DNA from 3 places in the Pseudoalteromonas sp. AS84 genome. Region 3 is predicted to be linked to each of the others. Evidence: predicted binding sites of a transcription regulator. Region 3 holds the regulator's gene; each other region holds the start of a gene.

Region 1 (6,892 bases), on a different contig from region 3:
ATGCGCCCCAGTAACACGACCAGTAGAACCTACAGTACCAATTTGTTGGCCCTGTTTAACTTTTTGGCCTGTTTTAACTAGTTTCTTATTTAGGTGTAAGTACTTAGTTACATATTGTGTGCCATGGCTGATAAATACGTAGTTACCGTTGTACTTGCTGTAACCCGCTTTAACTACCTTACCGTTACCTGATGCGACTACTGGTGTGCCAGTGCGTGCTGCAAAGTCGATACCACGGTGCGCTCTAACTTGCCCAGTAACAGGATGAAGTCGCTTAGGATTAAAGCTAGAACTAATATACTTAAAGCTTACAGGTGCACGTAAAAAGGCTTTTTTCATGCTACGCCCTTCAGGCGTATAAAAATTGCCGTCGGTATGGCGAATCGCTGCAAAGCGCTGACCTTGGTTTACAAATTCAGCGGCAATAATTTTACCGGTACCAATAAACTCGCCATCAACATAATGAGATTCGTAAATTAAGCCAAATAAATCGCCTTTACGAATATCATTTGCAAAATCAACATCCCAACCAAATATGTCAGCAAAGTTCATTATTTGGCGCTCGCTTAAACCTGCCGCAATTGCTGAAGTCCAAAAGTTATTAGATATTTCGCCGCCAGCGGTTTTAGTTAGCGTTTCAATTTCTTTACTATCGATAGCTGTATCGTAATTACCTTCGTCGTTTAAGGTAACAAATAAAGTATCTGTTTTTGAAATTACATAACGCAGTTGAGCCAAAGAGCCATCTTCAGCAGTAGCAAAACTGAGTACTTCACCTGGATGAATTTTAGTTAGCTTGCGAGTCTCTGCATTAGTGTTAATTAGTTTATGAAGCGTTTGAGCTGAAAAACCAGCACGCTTAAAGATAATTGCTAAATTGTCGCCATTTTTAACTTTATGATCGACAAAGTCGTATTCTGGTAACTTTTCTGCTGCTTGCTCTGAATTTAGCTCAGTTAATTTTTCGTTGTCATCAACTTTAACTTGTAACTCATAGCGCTTACCAATTTCTAGTGCATTTGCACTATTGTCTTTGGATGCAGTGGCTTTTTCAGAAGGAAGAAAGGCTAAGCCAACAATAGCAGAAACCAAACCTAAAATAAGCAATTTGTGTTTTTTGGGGAGCGTGTGAACCACGTGAACCATAACGTGCCTTTTTCTGCTGTCAAGATAATAAATACGTAATATTGCAGGATATACTTAATAATGTGCGAATACTAGTGTTTTGTAGATTTAAACTACGCTAAAATCAGGGGTAGAAAGCCTTTTTTAACGTCCTATCTAACTAAGACTCAATTCATTTAGTTTAGTTGCCCTAATAACTTAAAAAGTTATTTTAATTAGATAGAAATTTGTTATGTTAGCTACATATATATGTTCGGTTTAAACCTTAATAAAAACCGTGATTACAAGTAACTAGTCGCCCCTTCGTAGGCAGAATTTTGGAGTAATACAAAGTGGATTTACAAACCGCTCTAGCAGAGATAAAACGCGGTGCAGAAGAAATATTAATTGAAGACGAACTAGTTGAAAAACTAAAGTCGGGCAAAAAGCTAAAAATAAAAGCAGGCTTTGATCCTACAGCACCTGATTTACATTTAGGGCACACTGTACTAATTAATAAAATGAAAACCTTTCAGGATCTAGGTCATGAGGTTATTTTCTTAATTGGTGACTTTACTGGCATGATTGGTGACCCAACAGGTAAAAACGTAACGCGTAAACCACTTACTCGCGAAGACGTATTAGCCAATGCTGAAACGTATAAAGAACAAGTATTCAAAATTCTCGACCCTGCTAAAACCACTGTTGCATTTAACTCTACTTGGATGGAAAAGTTAGGCGCTGCAGGTATGATAAAACTTGCTGCAAACCAAACCGTAGCGCGCATGCTTGAACGTGATGACTTTAAAAAGCGTTATGGCAGCGGTCAACCAATTGCAATTCATGAGTTTTTATACCCTCTGGTACAAGGTTGGGATTCGGTTGCACTAGAGTCTGATGTGGAGCTAGGTGGTACTGATCAGCGCTTTAACTTACTAATGGGTCGTGAGCTACAGAAAGTTGAAGGCCAAAGGCCGCAAACAGTATTAATGATGCCATTACTTGAAGGTACTGACGGCGTTCAAAAAATGTCTAAGTCACTTGGTAATTACATTGGTATTACTGATGCGCCAAACGATATGTTTGGTAAAATAATGTCAATTAGTGATGTGCTAATGTGGCGTTATTACGATTTATTAAGCGCGCTTTCTATTGAAGAAATTGCAGCTCAAAAAGAGCGTGTTGAGCAAGGTACTAACCCGCGCGATATTAAAATAGAACTAGCTAAAGAGTTAATTGCTCGTTTTCATAGTGAAGCTGATGCACAAGGTGCACATGATGATTTTATCCAGCGTTTTCAGAAAAAAGCGTTACCAGATGAAATCCCTGAGCTGACAATCACTATTGCAGAAGATACTATTTTAATTGCTAACTTGCTTAAAGAAGCAAATTTAGTAGTTAGTACGTCAGAAGCAATGCGCATGATTAAGCAAGGTGCAGTTAAACTTAACGGTGAAGATAAAATCACTGATACCAAACTTGAAGTAGCGAAAGGTACAACGGCTATTTACCAAGTAGGTAAACGTAAGTTTGCAAACATCACTGTAGCTTAAATACAGTATGAAACTAAAAAACCAGCCTAGGCTGGTTTTTTAGTGCTTGTATTTTGGGTCTGTAAATAGTTACGAGGTAGTCACTAAATAGTCACTAAATCACTTTTAATATTTCAATACTTACAATTACTAACAACCAAAATGCACGGGCCTGATTTAACCTATTAATTATAACGGGCACATCCTCGGGGGTAGGTAGTCTATCAGCACCAATACGCATTTTATTAAAGCGAGTACCCAAATAAACCGCAGGCCCGCCTAGTTGTACTCCAAGTGATGCAGAACATGTACTGAGTAGCCAACCAGTATTAGTTTGATAAAAGTGCCTGCCGTAATGCTTTACGTAGTGCATGCTTTGTTTGCTCGCTCTACTTGCTGCAATGGTTAAAGCCAGCAAGCGCATTGGAATATACTCAATAATAAACAAGAGAATTTTAAGCGGTTTTAAAAAGTAGCTATTTGGGGATATATCACTACGCCAGGCTTGTTGTATTAAAGTAAGTAATCGATAGGCGAGAGCAGCAATAGGGCCAAAGGCTAAAAATATAAATATAACTACGAAATAGTATCGAGCAGTGCGCAGTATTAAACTCTCAATTAATGCTTTGATAATACCAGGAGATGAAAGCCTATTAACTTCACGGGCAAGCAGTGGTTTTAGTAATTCGCGTGCCGTCGATTTTTGATTTTTTTTAGTTAGCTTTGCAATACGGAGCGCTTTTTTATCAATACTCTTACTTTCTAAGCATAAGTATAAAATAAGACCTGCGAGTAATTCAGGGTAAAAAGCAAACTCAAGCAATAACACGACAATAATGAGAATAACACTTAAAATGAGCGTGCTTGCGAGTATAGCTGCTAAATATTGATAGCTTTTAGGTTCTTTGCGTTTGTATATACGCTTGCCAATAGCACTAAAAACCGCGCTTAACGCTGTATTAGGATGATACCAGCTAACAAGAGGAATAAAGCGCTCAGCAAGGAGCGCTAGTATGAAGGCAATAAAGTCCAAGTGGTTTTGAACAATATTGCTAAGCATTTAAAGAGACACTGCAGTTAGCTTTTCTAAAAGTGCGACAACCATTTTAGATGAGTTGATTGATGCTGTTTCTAGGTATTCTTCAAATGATTGTGGTGACTCTTTACCTGCAATATCAGACATTGAGCGAATAACAACAAATGGCGTGTTAAGCGTAAAACACGTTTGTGCAATTGAAGCGCCTTCCATTTCAACGGCAAGCATTGTAGGAAAATCACTGCGTGCTTTATCAATACGTACCGGATCACACATGAAGGTGTCGCCAGTACAAATTAAGCCAACAAGTGTTTTAACATCACTGATTTGTTCGATTGTTTGTTGTGCTGCTTCTACTAATTTTGGGTGAGCTGCAAAGCCTGCTGGCATTTGAGGTACTTGGCCAATTTCGTAGCCAAAAGCAGTAACATCTACATCGTGGTGACGTACTTCTGACGAAATTACTACGTCGCCAACACTTAGTGATGGATCGAATCCACCGGCAGAGCCTGTGTTAATTACGCAATCAGGTTTGAAGTTATCAATCAGTAAGGTGGTTGCAATCGTTGATGCTACTTTACCAATACCAGATTGAACAAGTGTTACTGTGTTACCAGCCAATTCACCAGTATAAAAAGTGAAACCTGCTTTAGTTAAAATTTGTGGGTTTTGCATCGCTTCACGTAAAATTTTAACTTCTGGCTCCATTGCGCCAATAATACCAACATTCATAATGTTTAATTCCTGAGTTTGAATCACTTGATTATACGTGAAGTTAGCAATAAAAAACAAAAAAGCGAGCTTGTTTATGAGCTCGCTTTAAATACTTTTTAGGAGAGTATTTAATTTGGTTTTTAAATTTCAGCTAAAGCAGTTGTTTGTGCTTTAGCTTGAGAAGGTGAAAGTACCGCTGGCTTATGTGAGCGATTACGAACAGGGCGCTGCGTTTGTGTTGCTGCAGGCTTACCAAGTTTAAACATAATTGCATCGCGTACTTCAGAAGGACGGTAGCCCGATTTAACTTTCATACGAATATGTGGAATACCCGCAGACTCTAATGCACCGTTTACAAACCAGTCGCGTTGAGCTTTGTGGCCATCTTTATTGGCATTGTTAACTAGGTCAACAGCCGCAACAATAGTAAGTTTTTCTTTGTCGATTAATACAAAGTCGAGTTGCTTATTTTTAGCTTTAGCTAAAGCAGCACGTTTAGATTTAACTGAAAGACCTTGCTTACAGTCAATAACGTCAATTAACTTAACGCGACTAACAACTTTATATTGATCGCCAACAGCACGCTCGAGAAGATTTAAAAAAGCGCCTTCAACCTGAGTGAAAACAGTTTGCTTGCGGGTAAAAGGATACGGGTTTCCGCCATCGTCATTAAATTTTGACGCAACAACAGAGGCCCCGACAACTAACACTAAGATTAATAATAAAGCGAATTCCATACGGTAACTCCATAACAACAAATTGACACTGCTCAAATAAAGCAATTTACGTGCCTAAAAAGTATGGGTTATAAAATAAATACCGTTTGTTTTAAAAGTAAAACTACGCAGCAATTAAGCTTTGTAGCCACTTTCAATGCCTTTAACCGCAATAGCTACAGCATCGTGTGCATGTAGTGATTCATAATGGTTTATTTGCAGCCAGTAGTCACTGTAATTACCATCCTCCAGCAATGCTTTTATTTTACGTGCGGCATCTTCACAAAACATAAGGTTTTGGCCATTTAAACGGGCAAATTCTTGCTCGTCTTCGCGTTTTACTGCCGCTTGTACAGGCGTTTTAAGTTCAGCTTCAAGGGTATTAATTAGCGTCACAACGTCAAACTCTTGAATATTGCTATCAAGCTTTACTTTTACGTTTGCAATAGAGCGCTGCGAGTGAGGTGTCGCTACAATACCTTGTGTAGTGCCTAGCCACTCGTGGACATCTTTTTGGCTTAAGGTTTCTTGGTTAAACTTTTCGTTAAACGCGTTTTGTATAAGCTGTCGCGCAAGTGCCGCAGAGCATGGGCACGTTGAAGAATAGGTAACATCTACGGTTAGCTCGTAGCTAATAATGTTATTTTCAATTGTACTGGTAAGTACAACTGGGTAGCTTTTCCAGCCCGCTTTACCACTTAATAGTGATTTACGGCGGAGCGGTAATTCAAATTTAAATTCAATTTGTGCTTTATCGCTTAGCCCTTCGTGGCTAGTTATAAAGGTATCGAGTGCTTGCGCTATTGTTTGCGGATTAACTTGCTGCTCGGTTGAAAGCAGGTCAAGTGCCAAAAATAGGCGTGACATATGAATGCCTTTGGCATCTTCTTTATGCAAATTAACAAATGCACGGGCTTTAGCGTTTACCGTTACCGGTGATAAGTCTCGCGATTCAAAAATAAATGGCAGTTCGATTTCGCCCATGCCAACCCAGTCTAATTTACCTGTTTGTAAAGCGGGTGCTGTGTCTGCTATATCTGGCATATTGGTTTGCATGTGCGCTACTCGTATTTGGAGATAATAAAGCGGGGCATTTTACACTAAATAATTTATTGCTGAAATGAAGAGTTGAGGAGAGAAGCAAAATCAAACATGAAAATTTTTGTTTTTATCGCACAACATGGGTAGTGGTAGGATAAAAATGCTAAAATCTGGAAAAATGGTATGTTTGCGCATACGCATTGCCTTCTTTATATATAAGTACACAGCTAAGAGATAAAATTACGTATGACCGATTATTCTTTGAGCCCTTGGGCTCGGGTACTTTCCAGCTTAATAACGCGATTTGGTGAATTTAAAACAGCAGCTATTTGTTACACTTTATTTTTAACTGTATCTCTTATTTTATCGAGCATGTTTTATTATGTTGCGATAGGCGAATTGAACCTTGTTGATATTTTGGCTGTGGTGTTTTTTACTGCTGTAGTTTCTCCTTTAATTATAAGTGTATTACTTAATTCAATTCGTCAATTAGATGCCTCGTATGCTTATTTAGATAGTGCAACCAAACAAGAAAAGCTATTAAACCAAACCTTAAAAGACAACATTAGCCGTTTAAATATTGAAATTGATGAGCGTAAAATGGCGTTTCATGCCAAGCACCGCGCTATCGAAGAGTTGCGCCGAGAAATTGCTGAGCGTAAAAAAACTCAACAAGAACTTGCTCAACAAAGCATGTTGCAACGCTCAATAGTTGATTCATCTCCCGATTTATTTTATTACCGCGATAA
Region 2 (6,892 bases), on a different contig from region 3:
GAGGTACTCATAGTATGGGCAGCTCTGAATCATTTCGTTTGCCAAATCAATCAGATACAGGCGATGGTAACTCGGTTGATATACAAGTGGAACGAAACTTGTATACACAGAATGCTATGGAGTATCAGGCCAGCTTGCAATTTTTAAGCGGCAGATTCAAAGGTCTGAATAAAGCTCTCGGTAGTCAAGGATAAAAATTATGAGTTTATATAATGTTTTCGATATTGCAGGTTCGGGTATGAGCGCACAAAATGTTCGCTTAAATACCACCGCTAGTAATATTTCTAATGCTAATACCATTAGTTCATCTCAAGACAAAACGTACCGAGCGCGCCAACCTGTATTTGCGGCTGAGCTAACAAAAGCTTCAGCATCAGCAAGTAACCAGCAGGGCTCCGCAGTTGGTGTTAAAGTTTTGGGCATTGTTGAAAGCGATGCTCCATTACAAATTGAATATAACCCAAATCATCCAAGTGCGGATGAAAATGGCTATATCTATAAACCCAACGTTAATGTTGTAGAGGAGATGGCAAATATGATTTCTGCCTCTCGTTCTTACCAAACAAACGTGCAAGTTGCTGATGCAGCAAAGCAAATGCTAAGTAAAACACTGTTGCTAGGGCAGCGGTAACCGAGGGTAGGTTATGAGTAACGATATTAGTACATCTTCATCCTATTTAGACTCTATACGCTGGCAAGAGCAACAAGTTGCTACCAGTGATACTGAGAGTGATGCGTTAACACAAGAAGACTTTTTCTCTTTGTTAACTCAGCAATTATCGTTTCAAGATCCCAGTAACCCTGCGGATAACGATCAAATGATTGCTCAAATGACGAGCTTTACAATGGCGCAAGGGATCAGCGATTTAAATTCAAATTTTGATAGCTTAGCTTCATCTATGACATCAAATTCAGCTTTGCAAGCATCAACACTTGTTGGCAAGCAAGCTTTACTTGAGTCAAACACCTTAGATTTAAATGAAACGGGTGATGCCAGAGGCTCGGCAGTGGCAGAAGAAGCCGTTGATAACTTAAAAATTAAAGTGACAGATGCATCAGGTCAGCTAGTGAGAACTATTGATATGGGTTCTCAATCAGCAGGTGCAGTTCGCTTTGCGTGGGATGGCAAAAATGAAGCCGGTGAGCGTTTACCTGAAGGTGAATATTCAGTAACCGCTGAAGGAAGCACTGACGGTGAATTTTCAAGCTTGCCCATTGCTACATTTAAAAACATTGAAAGCGTTAATATTAATGGCTCAAGTGGCATTATTATTAACACTAAAGAAGGTGCGGTTAGGCTGACAGATGTAGCTGAAATCGCGTAATAAATTTTAGTATTTTTCGCCTGCTAGCAGGCCACAGACTAACAGGTTAGAGGTGAATTATGAGCTTCAATATTGCATTAACCGGCCTTGCTGCCGCGCAAAAAGATTTAGACGTAACGGCAAATAATATTGCAAACGTTAATACCACAGGTTTTAAAGAGTCACGCGCTGAGTTTGCCGATGTTTACGCTTCATCAGTATTTAGCTCTGGTAAGACTAAAAATGGTGACGGTGTGCAAACAACCATGGTTGCGCAGCAGTTTCACCAAGGCTCACTGCAATTTACAAATAACTCACTTGATTTAGCAATCACTGGTGAAGGTTATTTTGCGATGACCGATGATTTATCTTCGCAAGATTTAACATATACACGTGCAGGTGCATTTAAGCTTAACCAAGATAACTTTATGGTTGACGCAAAAGGTAACTTTTTACAAGCATTCCCAGTTGATTCATCTACAGGTGATACAACGTCGGTAAGTTTGAGCACAACTGATCCAATTCAAATCCCTGACTCGTCTGGTTCTCCTCGCGCAACCGAAAATGTATTTTTGTCGTTTAACTTAGATGCAACGGCGGATCCAACAGGTCTAGATTTTGACCCTACATCCAGTGGTACTTATAACTCATCTACGTCAACAACAGTATATGATTCACTAGGTGAACCTCACATTTTACAATACTTTTTTGCCAAAGAAGATGATGCCGCAGCAGGTGGTACAGATAACAGTTGGAAAGTATATGCAACTCTCGATGGCAAAGTAGTTGATGGCACAACTGGTGGAGAACAAACAACGACACCTTATACACCATTGACCACCCTAGGTTTTGACTCAAGTGGTTTACCATCAACAACAGGTGGTGTGGCAAATACAAATACAACTACTTTTGATGAAATACTACTACCAGCGGGTTCTGGTGCTGGTTTATCAACATTACTAGACAATGGTGCAACTTTCCCAGGTACTGGTATTGAGCTTAACTGGCGCGATGAAAATAACACGGCAGGACGTATCCCAACTCAGTATTCAAGTGGTTTTGAAGTAAAAGCACTCGATCAAGATGGCTCAACAGTTGGTCGTTTAGCCGGAATTGATATTGGCACAGACGGTAAAATTGTTGCCTCTTACAGTAATGGCGACTCAACATTTTTAGGCCAAGTGGCTATGGTACGTTTTCCAAACTCACAAGGGTTATCACAAGTGGGTGATACAAGTTGGAAGCAAAGTATTGATTCAGGCGAACCTGTAGCAGGTGAAGCTGGTTCGGGTACGTTTGGTGGAATTAACTCATCAGCACTTGAGCAATCAAATACTAACCTTACTAATGAGCTTGTAGACTTAATTACTGCACAGCGTAATTATCAAGCAAACTCACGTGCGCTTGAAGTTAACTCAACAATTCAGCAAAGTATTTTGCAGATTCGATAAGTTAAACCCCATTGAATATATTAGGCTGCATTTTTGCAGCCTTTTTTATAAGTCCTCTTTGTAAGCCCTTCTAAATACCTCTCAATGTTGCGTCAAATTTAATCTGGCACCTATTTTGCATTTATAAGTTCAGAGATTTTTTATGTGAGTCGATACTATGGACAAAATGGTCTACATTGCGGCCTCTGGCGCTAAGCAAAGCCTACAAGGGCTTGCGCTTAAAGCCAATAATTTGGCGAATGCAAATACAACAGGATTTAAAGCCGACTTTGCGCAGGCGCGTTCTATGCAAGCGTTTGGCGAAGGTTTGCCTACCCGTGTATTTTCAATGCAAGAGCGTCCGGGTTCTAACATGGTATCGGGTGGCATTGTTCAAACCGGGCGCGACTTAGATATCGCGATGAGCGATAACGCATGGCTTGCTGTGCAAGATGCCTCCGGTAATGAAGCTTACACAAAAGTGGGTACGTTAAACGTTACAGCTCAAGGTATGCTCGTAACCAGCCACGGTCGTCAAGTTATTGGCGAAGGGGGACCTGTTATTTTACCCGTCCCAGTCGAAAAAATAGGGTTTAGCCAAGATGGCGCTATTCAAGTTCGACCACAAGGCGCTCCCGCTAACTTTTTAGAAGAAATAGACACGCTTAGAGTGGTAGAAGCAAATAGCTCACAGCTCGAAAAAGGTAACGATGGTTTATTTAGACCAAAAGCAAATGTAACAGTAGATACCTCTGCCAATGTAAAAGTTTTAAGTGGTTCGCTTGAAATGTCGAATGTGAATCCTGTTCACGAAATGGTCGACATGATAAGCCACCAGCGCCAATTTGAATTACAAGTGAAATTAATGAAAACAGCTGAAGAAATTGACGAGCGTCAAGATCAGTTATTACGCATAGTTTAACTTTAAAGTGAGGACACGATTATGAATCCAGCATTGTGGATCAGTAAAACTGGGCTAGACGCTCAACAAACCGATATATCGGTTATTTCAAATAACTTAGCGAATGCGAGTACCGTAGGTTACAAAAAAAGCCGCGCTATATTTGAAGATTTACTTTATCAAAATATTAATCAACCAGGTGGTCGTTCATCGCAAGATACCGAAATGCCGTCGGGTTTAATGTTAGGTGCGGGTGCTAAAGTTGTAGCTAACCAAAAAGAGTTTACGCAAGGCAACATGTTGACCACCGAAAACTCACTAGATTGGATGATTTCTGGTGAAGGCTTTTTTGAAGTACTGCAACCAGATGGAAATATTGCTTACTCGCGCAATGGTCAGTTTACTACTGATGGCGATGGACGCATCGTAACATCGGGCGCTGGTTACGTTATTCAGCCAGAAATGAATGTACCTGATGACGCGCAATCAATTACGGTTTCGCAAGACGGCGAAGTATCTGTACGTGTTGCAGGGCAAGCCGATAACGTTGTAATTGGTCAGCTAACAATTAGTGACTTTATTAATCCATCAGGCCTTGAGCCAATTGGTCAAAACCTTTATACCGAAACCGCTGTAAGTGGTGCACCTGTACAAGGTAACCCGGGTGTTGAAGGGTTAGGTAGCATTATTCAAGGCTCTCTTGAAACTTCAAACGTAAATGTAACTGAAGAGCTCGTAAATCTAATCGAAACTCAGCGTATTTACGAAATGAACTCAAAAGTAATTTCGGCCGTTGACGAAATGATGAGTTACATCAATCAACAGCTTTAATAGAGTAGGGGGAATTATGCGTAATATTATTTTATTTGCAGCGGGCACATTATTTTTAAGTGGCTGTATGTCTACGCAAAATAGTGAAGTAGTGCAGGACGACCCTTACTACGCACCTATGTACCCCGAGCCTATTTTAGAGCCGCTGGTAGCCACAGGTTCATTATTTAATACTCACACATCAAACGACTTATATTCCGATAAAAAAGCGCTACGTACTGGCGATATAATCACGGTTAAGTTGCAAGAGTCTACTCAAGCAACAAAAGCCGCCAAAACAGAAACAGACAAAGAAACTGAGGCAAGCTTAGACCCCGTTATTGGATTAGGTGGCCTACCTGTCAATATAGGTGGCGATAGCATTCAGTTTGGTATTGGCAGCGATTCGTCGTTTACAGGCGATTCAAAGTCAAACCAGTCAAACAGCTTAGTGGGCGATATTTCGGTTAATGTAATGCGCGTTTTACCTAACGGTAATTTAGTTATACGCGGCGAAAAATGGCTAACGCTTAATACCGGCGAAGAGTTTATCCGTTTAGAAGGTCTCGTACGCCCTCAAGATGTAAGCGCCGATAATACGGTGGAATCAAACCGTATTGCTAATGCACGTATTCAATACTCAGGTAAAGGGCAAACGCAAGAAGCGCAAAGTCCTGGTTGGCTTACACGTTTCTTTAGCAGTTCGCTGTTTCCATTTTAGAGGGTAACAACATGAATAGCCTTAAAGCTTTATGTTTAGTTGTGTTATTAGGTTGGCATTTTACTGCCAGTGCTGAGCGCATAAAAGATGTGTCTATGGTTGAAGGCGTACGCTCTAACCAGCTAGTTGGTTATGGCTTAGTGGTTGGTTTACCGGGCACTGGCGAGCAAAACTCATATACACAACAAAGTTTTAGAGGCATGTTGAACAGCTTTGGTATTACGCTACCTTCAACTCAAAGTCCTAAAATTAAAAATGTTGCCGCTGTGGCGGTGCATGCAGAACTACCTGCATTTAGAAAGCCTGGGCAAGCAATTGATATTACGGTTTCTTCTATTGGTAGTGCAGGCAGCTTACGTGGCGGTACTTTACTACAAACTTTTTTAAAAGGTGTAGACGGTAACGTGTACGCAATTGCACAAGGTAGTTTAATTGTCGGTGGCTTAGGCGCACAAGGCCTTGATGGTAGTAGAGTTGTAATTAACACCCCTACAGTTGGTCGTATACCAAATGGCGCTACAGTTGAGCGCGCCGTGGAAAGCCCATTTATGCAAGGCGATTACATTACTTTTAATTTAAACCGCCCAGACTTTACAACGGCAAAACGCCTAGAAAAAACAATTAATGACTTAGTTGGCCCAAATAGCGCACAGGCAATTGATTCTGTTTCTATTCGTGTTATAGCTCCACGCGATGCATCCCAACGTGTATCGTACTTATCGACACTCGAAAACTTAGAATTTAAGCCAGCTGATATGGCCGCTAAAATTATAGTTAACTCGCGCACTGGTACAATTGTAATTGGTAAAAACGTTAAGCTTCAGCCTGCCGCTATAACTCACGGTGGCTTAACAGTAACAATTGCAGAACAACAAAACGTGTCACAACCAAACCCGCTAGCAAACGGTGATACTGTTGTCACGCAGCAGAGCATTATTGATGTAAATCAAGATGACTCGCGCGCCTTTGTATTTAATCCAGGTGTAAGCCTTGACGATTTAGTTCGCGCAATTAATGAAGTAGGCGCAGCGCCTGGTGATCTAATGGCTATTTTAGAAGCACTAAAAGAAGCCGGCGCAATTAACGGACAGTTAGTTGTTATATAAATAACTCAAGCCAATAAATAACGTATTACTTAAGCCCTATATTTTTGAAACAAGATATAGGGCTTTTTATTTACAGCAACTTAAGTTTATTATTTTTATCTTCCTTGTTTTATCGGTAGTGGCTCAATTTTTGCATTTTTAACTGCATTATTCATTTTGTGTCAAAAAGCCGATGGAAACTAATCACCTCGATAAACAAAACTTTTTTGATTTAGGCAACTTAGATTCACTTCGTAAAGAAGCCTTAACCAGTGGCGATGCATCAACTGATGCCTCTAAAGCTGCGCTCAAAAAAGCGGCCGCACAATTTGAAGCTATTTTTACGCAAATGCTGCTCAAAGGAATGCGCAAAGCCAACGAAGCATTTGAAGACAAAGACAGCCCATTTAATTCAAGTGGCGTAAAGTTTTTTGAAGAAATGCACGACCAGCAACTTTCAACAGAGCTTTCTTCAAATGGCTCGTTAGGCCTTGCCGATTTAATTGTTCAGCAGTTATCGCCTGAGTCTAAAAACTTTATGCCAGGCTCTGTACTTAGAACAACCAACGATATCTTTAGCGATACACAAGTGGGATCTGCTCTTCCTCATGAGCAAAAAAATAAGCAATCCGATCTTATCG
Region 3 (6,892 bases):
TGTTGCGGTAAATACGGAAGTTTGTCGTGAGCAAGTTCGCTAATGAACTCTAAAATTCTTTTTTTGCTATTAAAAAGGACCGCAGCTTTGCTGCAGTCCTGGCATATAAGTGAGCTTAATTTCATCATATTAGTGTCGAGCAAGCTTCTCTTTGTGTTTAATTACTTGTCGATCGAGCTTGTCGATCAACGAGTCAATGGCGGCATACATATCTTGATGTTCCGTAGAGGCAAATAGCTCAGCACCACTTACATGTATTGTAGCTTCTGCTTTTTGATTTAATTTTTCTACATCAAGAATGACATGAACATTATTAATATGATCAGAGTGTCTTTCTAGCTTCGCAAATTTGGTATTAATATAGTCTCTTAGTGAATCGGTTAATTCTACGTGACGACCAGTTAAGTTTAGTTGCATAAGCATTACCCTCTTTTTTTTTGCGTCTTAGATCAAGCTTTTACGCTGATTTGACGGTGGAATAGCCAGAGATTCGCGGTATTTTGCGATTGTACGTCTTGCTACTTTAATTCCTTGCTCAGCCAATATATCCGCTATTTTACTATCACTCAATGGTTTTGCTGAGTTTTCTGCAGCGATTAATTTGCGGATAAGTGCACGAATTGCTGTAGATGAACATTCACCACCGTTTTCGGTGCTTACATGGCTTGAGAAAAAGTATTTAAGCTCAAATATACCACGGGGTGTATGCATATACTTTTGAGTTGTTACGCGCGAAATTGTTGATTCGTGCATTTCTACCATTTCAGCAACATCATTTAAAACCATCGGTTTCATTGCTTCAGGTCCGTGTTCAAAAAAGCCTTGTTGTTGCTTAACAATACAATTAGTTACTTTTAAAAGCGTGTCGTTTCTACTTTCTAAGCTTTTAATAAACCATTTAGCTTCTTGTAAATGCGAGCGAATAAACTGGCTGTCACCACTCGATTTTACAGTGCGAGACATTGCAGCGTATTGGCTATTAACACGAATTTTAGGCATGCTATCTGGGTTTAACTCAACAACCCAGCGGCCTTTAATTTTTTTAACCGACACGTCTGGAATAACATACTCAGATTCTTCTCTTACAATAGTATCTGCTGGCTTAGGACTAAGAGTATGGATTAATGTCATTACTTCTTTAAGCTCTTCTTCTTTGAGCTTGGTTTTCTTCATTAATGTACGATAGTCACGAGCAGCTAATAAATCAATATGCTCGGTTAAAATCATTTTTGTTTCATTAATGTAAGGTGTTTCTTTATCAAATTGGTTAAGCTGAATACACAAACACTCTTGTAAACTACGTGCAGCAATACCGACAGGATCAAACAGTTGGATGCGCTTTAATACAGCTTCAATTTCATCAAGTTCGACTTCGTTATCATCTTCGTTTTCTTGATTAAAGCTTTCTAAAATCTCTTCGCAGCTTAGTGTTAAAATACCTGAATCATCAACGGCTTCTACGATGGCAATAGCAATAGCTTCGTCTGTAGGGCTAAATGGCGTTAATTGTAACTGCCACATTAAATACTCATGGAGCGTCTCTGTAGAGGCACCTTGATAAATTGATTCATCTTCAGGCATTGGACCCGATGATGCTGCAGGAGCGGCACTCATGTACTCATCCCAGCTAACATCCATAGCCATGTCGTCACTTAGCGTGTCTTTCGCAAGTGCTTCACCACTATCTTGTTCGTATTCGCTTGGAGCATCATCGGCAGATGCGCTAACAGTTATGTCATCGGTATCAGCTTTTTGCTCGTTTTTGCCAGCAGCATCTTCTGAGTAGTCTTGTTCTTCAACCTCTAATAGCGGGTTGCTGTCGAGAGCTTCTTGTATTTCTTGCTGGAGATCCAATGTACTGAGTTGCAACAAACGAATAGCTTGTTGCAGCTGTGGAGTCATTGTAAGTTGCTGGCCCATGCGCAGCTGTAGTGATTGCCTCATGTATCTCTAACAATCCTTTTATGTTGTTATAATTAATACTAGCAGATGCTTAAAGACATGGCGTAAATGTTACAGCCTAAATTGCTCGCCTAAGTAAACATCGCGTACTGTTTTATCATTTAATACGTGTTCTGGAGTACCTGATGCAATCAGCTCCCCATGAGAAACAATGTAGGCTTTTTCACAAACATCAAGGGTTTCTCTTACGTTATGGTCGGTAATTAATACTCCAATCCCACGATTTTTAAGATGTTCTATTATTTTCTTTATATCTAATACTGAAATTGGATCAACACCAGCGAACGGTTCATCCAGTAATATAAATTTAGGATCTGCTGCCAGCGCACGTGCTATTTCAACACGACGACGTTCGCCACCTGATAATGCCATACCTTGGCTATCACGAATGTGTTGTATGCTAAATTCATCTAATAATTTATCGAGAGTGTCTTCTCTAGCTTGTTTATTTAACTCTTTGCGCGTTTCTAAAATAGCCATTAAGTTTTGATAAACAGTTAGCTTTCTGAAAATTGAAGACTCTTGCGGTAAGTAGCCTATGCCTAATCTAGCACGACTATGCATAGGTAAAAGAGTAATATCGTTATCATCTATCGATATTTTACCTTTATCGCTAGGCACAAGGCCTACAATCATATAAAACGTGGTTGTTTTGCCTGCGCCGTTAGGGCCAAGTAAGCCAACAATACTGCCAGCTTTTACTTCAAGGCCAACGTTTTTTACAACTTCACGGCCTTTATAGCTCTTTGCTAATAGTTCTGCTTTTAATGTGCTCATGGTTGACCTTTGTCGCTTTTTTTACTTTTTTTAGTTTCAATGGGTACTAAAATTGTATGAACGCGGTCAGTTGAGTTTTCATCTTTTTCGGCACTGATTAGCTGCTGCTCAATGTCGTAGGTAATGCTTTTAGCATTTATTTTTTGTCCTGCTTGCGATACCTGTGCATTACCAACAAGCGTTAAAAAACGCTTAGATACATCGTAACGTACTTCGTCAGCACTGGCGCTCATAGTCGTGCCGTCTGATTGCTTCTCTTCAAAGTGGGCAGGGCTACCAGTGGCAATTAATAATTGCTTATTATCACCAAGTTCATCGCGTTTATGTACTTCGAGACGGTCGGCTGTAATACGGCGGTTACCGTGAATAATTTCAACGTTTTTCTCAAAAATCCCGACATTAGCTTTTAATTGACCTTCTTGCTTATCGGCGCTTATTGATATTTGATTTGCAGCAGGCTGTGTATTTGGCTCTGCAGCACTGCTATTAAATGCTAGTATAAGTGTAGGAATAATAAGTGATTTTAATATTTTATTGGTCATAATATATGGTTCGCGTATGGTTAATTAGTTTTATCACTTCGGTTTTTAAGTCGGCTTCTAGGCCTTTGCCGGTGATTTTTAAATTGGGTCCAGTGATGATAACGGGTTGCTCCGAGCGCATTGTTAATAGCTTTATATCTACCTGAATATTATCAGCATTGATTTTGTCTATCATGGCGTTATCGGTTAAGTTTTTGGCAACCACGTTACCTTCTAAAATTAATTGTTTGTCTTCGTATAATGTTGCTTCGTCTGCATTTATTTGCCACGTTTGCTTTTCGTTATATAAAGTAAAAATGGGTTTTTCAAAAAACGTGAAACCTAATTGCTGATATAGTTCCATTTTAGCCGCAGTTACTTTGTGGCTGATTGTACCTTGTTCGTCATAGGCTGTTTGTTTGAGTTCAATGGCTATGTAATCAGGCTTGGCAATAACTTCAGGCTCAGTCTGAGGCAAAATATTTGGTTGTGTAAAATAAGGGTACCAAAGCCAAACCATACAGCTAATGAATAAAACGCTTAATATTATGCGCGCTGCATTCATGAACTAGTGCCTTGTGTAGTCAATGCTTTACCATTTTCAAGCATAAGTAAGTCGGTGAGCTCTCTTACTGCACCAAAGCCGCCAGGCATTTGCGTTATATAGTGTGATAAACGTTTAATAAGTGGATGGGCATCATTTACTGCAACAGCAAAGCCGACTAATTCCATAACAGGCATGTCAGGGCCATCATCACCGATATAAGCAATTTGTTCATCGCTAAGGTTGAGTTTGTCTTTTAATTCTTGATAGGCAATGAGCTTATTTTCTTGACCTTGATAAATATGCTGTACGGTTAAGCTGCTCATACGTTGTTGCACTATTTGTGAATGACGACCAGTAATTACAGCCACTTCAAAGCCACTGTTTATAAGCGCTTTAATGCCAAAACCATCTTTTGTATTAAATGCTTTTAGCTCTTCACCTTGATTACCAAGATAAATACGGCCATCAGAAAATACACCATCAATATCGCATATAAGTAGCTTTACTTTTTTAGCGCGTGCTTTTACATCATCGCTCAGCGGTTGATAGAGTTCTTCAAATTGCATTTATAACACTCCTGCTTTTAATAGGTCTTGCATGTTTAATGCGCCAATAGGTTGGTTTTTCTCATTGATGACGATTAAGCCATTTATACGTTTGTGTTCCATAATATTAAGCGCTTCAGCGGCTAAAATATCTTGTGTAGCCGTAGTACATGACTTAGTCATAACAACATCTATTTGTGTTGTATGAATATCAATTCTTTGCTCTAAAATACGACGTAAATCGCCATCGGTAAATAATCCCACGAGCTGCTGATTTTCATCAACAATGGCTGTCATGCCTAAACCTTTGGCGGACATTTCAATAAGGGCGTCTTTAACTGTTTGTGAAACGCTAATAATAGGTGTATTTGCACCACCGTGCATAACATCTTTTAAAGTAAGCAGTAAGCGCTTGCCTAAACTACCACCTGGGTGAGATAGCGCGAAGTCATCAGCTGTAAAGCCCCGAGCTTCTAATAGTGCAACTGCCATGGCATCGCCCATCGCAAGCGTTGCAGTGGTGCTTGATGTAGGAGCTAGACCCAATGAACAGGCTTCTTTTTCTACTTTAATACACACATGTACATTAGCAAGGGTCGCCATGGTTGATTGCGTATTGCCAGTCATCGATATCATTTTGGCACCAAGTCGTTTTAAAACCGGAATGATATTTAAAACTTCGCTGGTCTCCCCTGAATTAGAAATAAGCATAACCACGTCATTTTTAGTGATCATACCTAAATCACCATGGCTTGCTTCACCAGGGTGAACAAAAAATGCAGGGCTGCCAGTACTCGCAAGAGTGGCCGCGATTTTATTGCCAATATGACCTGATTTACCCATGCCAATGACAATAATACGGCCTTCGCAGTCGTACATTAATTGGCACGCGTTATTAAAATTCTCATCTACATATTGTGCAATATCACTAAGAGCTTGGCGCTCAACATCTAAAACGCGAAGACCTTGTTCAATAAAATTTAGCGTTGCCATCATTTACCCTACTTGACTAAAAATATACCCTTGGTAACCCAAAAACGCTATTAGCAATAAGCCGCCTTCTACTCTATTGATACGTTGGGTGCCTCTAAAGTTCAATGACATAATAATAAGAGCAAGTGTTGCACCAATCATAATTAATACGTCTCGACTTACTAATGATGGGTCAATGGCAGAAGGGTTAATGATACCTGAAAGTGGTAATACCGCTAGAATATTAAATATATTTGAGCCAACAATATTACCTAGTGCTAAATCATCTTCATTTTTAAGTACACCAGCTACCGAAGCTGCAAGCTCTGGCAAGCTAGTACCAATGGCAATAATTGTTAAGCCAATGACTAAGTCGCTTAAGCCGAAGTATTTTGCAATGTCTACAGCTGAACCTATTAAAAAATGAGAGCTAACAGGTAGGAGTATCATGCCGACAACTAACCAAAATACCGCTTTTTTCGTAGGTACATCGTTAGGGACGTCGTCGCAGGCTTCTGAGACAAATGGGTCATCTTGGTTTTTCGCACGCATAGATACAATAATTAACCCACCGATGAATACGATAAAGCCAACCAAAAGCGCAACACCTTCATTAAATGAAAAGTAGTTATCTGAGAACACATACCAAGTAACTAAAGATACGAGCATTACCAATGGCATTTCGCGTTTTAATGTACTTGATGAAACTGAAAGAGGGCGAAATAGAGCTGTGATACCTAACACAAGTAAAATGTTTGTAATATTAGAGCCAACAGCATTACCAACGGCTGTGTCGGTTTTATTAGCCAGAGCTGCAGAGGCTGAAACCATCATTTCAGGTGCTGAAGAGCCCATAGCTACCACGGTTAAACCAACAATAAGTGTAGGTACACCAAAGTTTTTAGCAAGAGCCGCAGCGCCATAAACAAACCTGTCTGCACTCCAAACAAGAGCTGCAAAACCAAGAATTAAAATAACAAACGAGGTAACCATTGTGTTAAGCCAGTTATACAAAATACGGATGGCGCGAATAGTAACAAAAGCCAAGATGAAAGTATAAATAAAAGAGTAAGGTCAACTACGTAACAATGCTGCTTTTAAACAGCTAATTTAAAAATTTAAGCCGGGGTTAAGCTGTTTTGAGCGAGTCTTATAATCCTTTTCATGGGTGTATTACAAAATCTTACGAATTGTTTTTTCCATCTTTGACAAAAAAGCTTTAAAATAGGTGCACTAGTGAACATTTTTATGGAGAGCGACTTGTCGCAATCAATAGTAGAAGTCAAGGATGTTAGCTTTTCGAGAGGCAATAGAACTATATATAAAAATATGAGTTTTAGCGTTCCTAAAGGTAAAATTACTGCGATCATGGGGCCAAGCGGAATTGGCAAAACCACTATGTTGCGTTTAATTGGTGGTCAGCTTAAACCAGATTCAGGTGATATTTTATTTGAAGGTGGCAGCATTCCTAAAATGTCTCGTAAAGAGTTATACGAAGCACGTACTAAAATGAGCATGCTTTTTCAAAGTGGTGCGCTGTTTACTGATATGTCGGTATTTGACAATAT

The links. The regulator sigma-54, encoded in region 3, starts transcription at its own class of promoters, with help from an activator protein. The targets are predictions, from matches to a motif close to GTTGGCACGNNNNTNGNNT.
Region 1: the regulator sigma-54 is predicted to act here: its motif matches at 5,163-5,181, upstream of WNY79_RS10110 (DUF2726 domain-containing protein).
Region 2: the regulator sigma-54 is predicted to act here: its motif matches at 2,858-2,876, upstream of WNY79_RS12310 (flagellar basal body rod protein FlgF).

What each region holds. Positions count from the first base shown of each region.
Region 1 is NZ_JBBMQY010000008.1:26,631-33,522, forward strand. Features, by position in the region: gene WNY79_RS10090 (peptidoglycan DD-metalloendopeptidase family protein) at 1-1,146, opposite strand, end outside; gene tyrS (tyrosine--tRNA ligase) at 1,458-2,657, shown strand; gene ampE (regulatory signaling modulator protein AmpE) at 2,752-3,696, opposite strand; gene mtnN (5'-methylthioadenosine/S-adenosylhomocysteine nucleosidase) at 3,697-4,404, opposite strand; gene WNY79_RS10110 (DUF2726 domain-containing protein) at 4,527-5,123, opposite strand; gene folE2 (GTP cyclohydrolase FolE2) at 5,238-6,158, opposite strand; gene arcB (aerobic respiration two-component sensor histidine kinase ArcB) at 6,390-6,892, shown strand, end outside.
Region 2 is NZ_JBBMQY010000010.1:127,504-134,395, reverse strand. Features, by position in the region: gene flgB (flagellar basal body rod protein FlgB) at 1-194, shown strand, start outside; gene flgC (flagellar basal body rod protein FlgC) at 200-631, shown strand; gene WNY79_RS12320 (flagellar hook assembly protein FlgD) at 645-1,325, shown strand; gene flgE (flagellar hook protein FlgE) at 1,385-2,755, shown strand; gene WNY79_RS12310 (flagellar basal body rod protein FlgF) at 2,913-3,656, shown strand; gene flgG (flagellar basal-body rod protein FlgG) at 3,678-4,466, shown strand; gene flgH (flagellar basal body L-ring protein FlgH) at 4,483-5,166, shown strand; gene WNY79_RS12295 (flagellar basal body P-ring protein FlgI) at 5,178-6,272, shown strand; gene flgJ (flagellar assembly peptidoglycan hydrolase FlgJ) at 6,445-6,892, shown strand, end outside.
Region 3 is NZ_JBBMQY010000016.1:70,740-77,631, reverse strand. Features, by position in the region: gene ptsN (PTS IIA-like nitrogen regulatory protein PtsN) at 1-125, opposite strand, end outside; gene hpf (ribosome hibernation promoting factor) at 130-417, opposite strand; gene WNY79_RS15455 (RNA polymerase factor sigma-54) at 445-1,944, opposite strand; gene lptB (LPS export ABC transporter ATP-binding protein) at 2,014-2,739, opposite strand; gene lptA (lipopolysaccharide transport periplasmic protein LptA) at 2,736-3,281, opposite strand; gene lptC (LPS export ABC transporter periplasmic protein LptC) at 3,271-3,825, opposite strand; gene kdsC (3-deoxy-manno-octulosonate-8-phosphatase KdsC) at 3,822-4,373, opposite strand; gene WNY79_RS15430 (KpsF/GutQ family sugar-phosphate isomerase) at 4,374-5,345, opposite strand; gene WNY79_RS15425 (calcium/sodium antiporter) at 5,349-6,317, opposite strand; gene WNY79_RS15420 (ATP-binding cassette domain-containing protein) at 6,573-6,892, shown strand, end outside.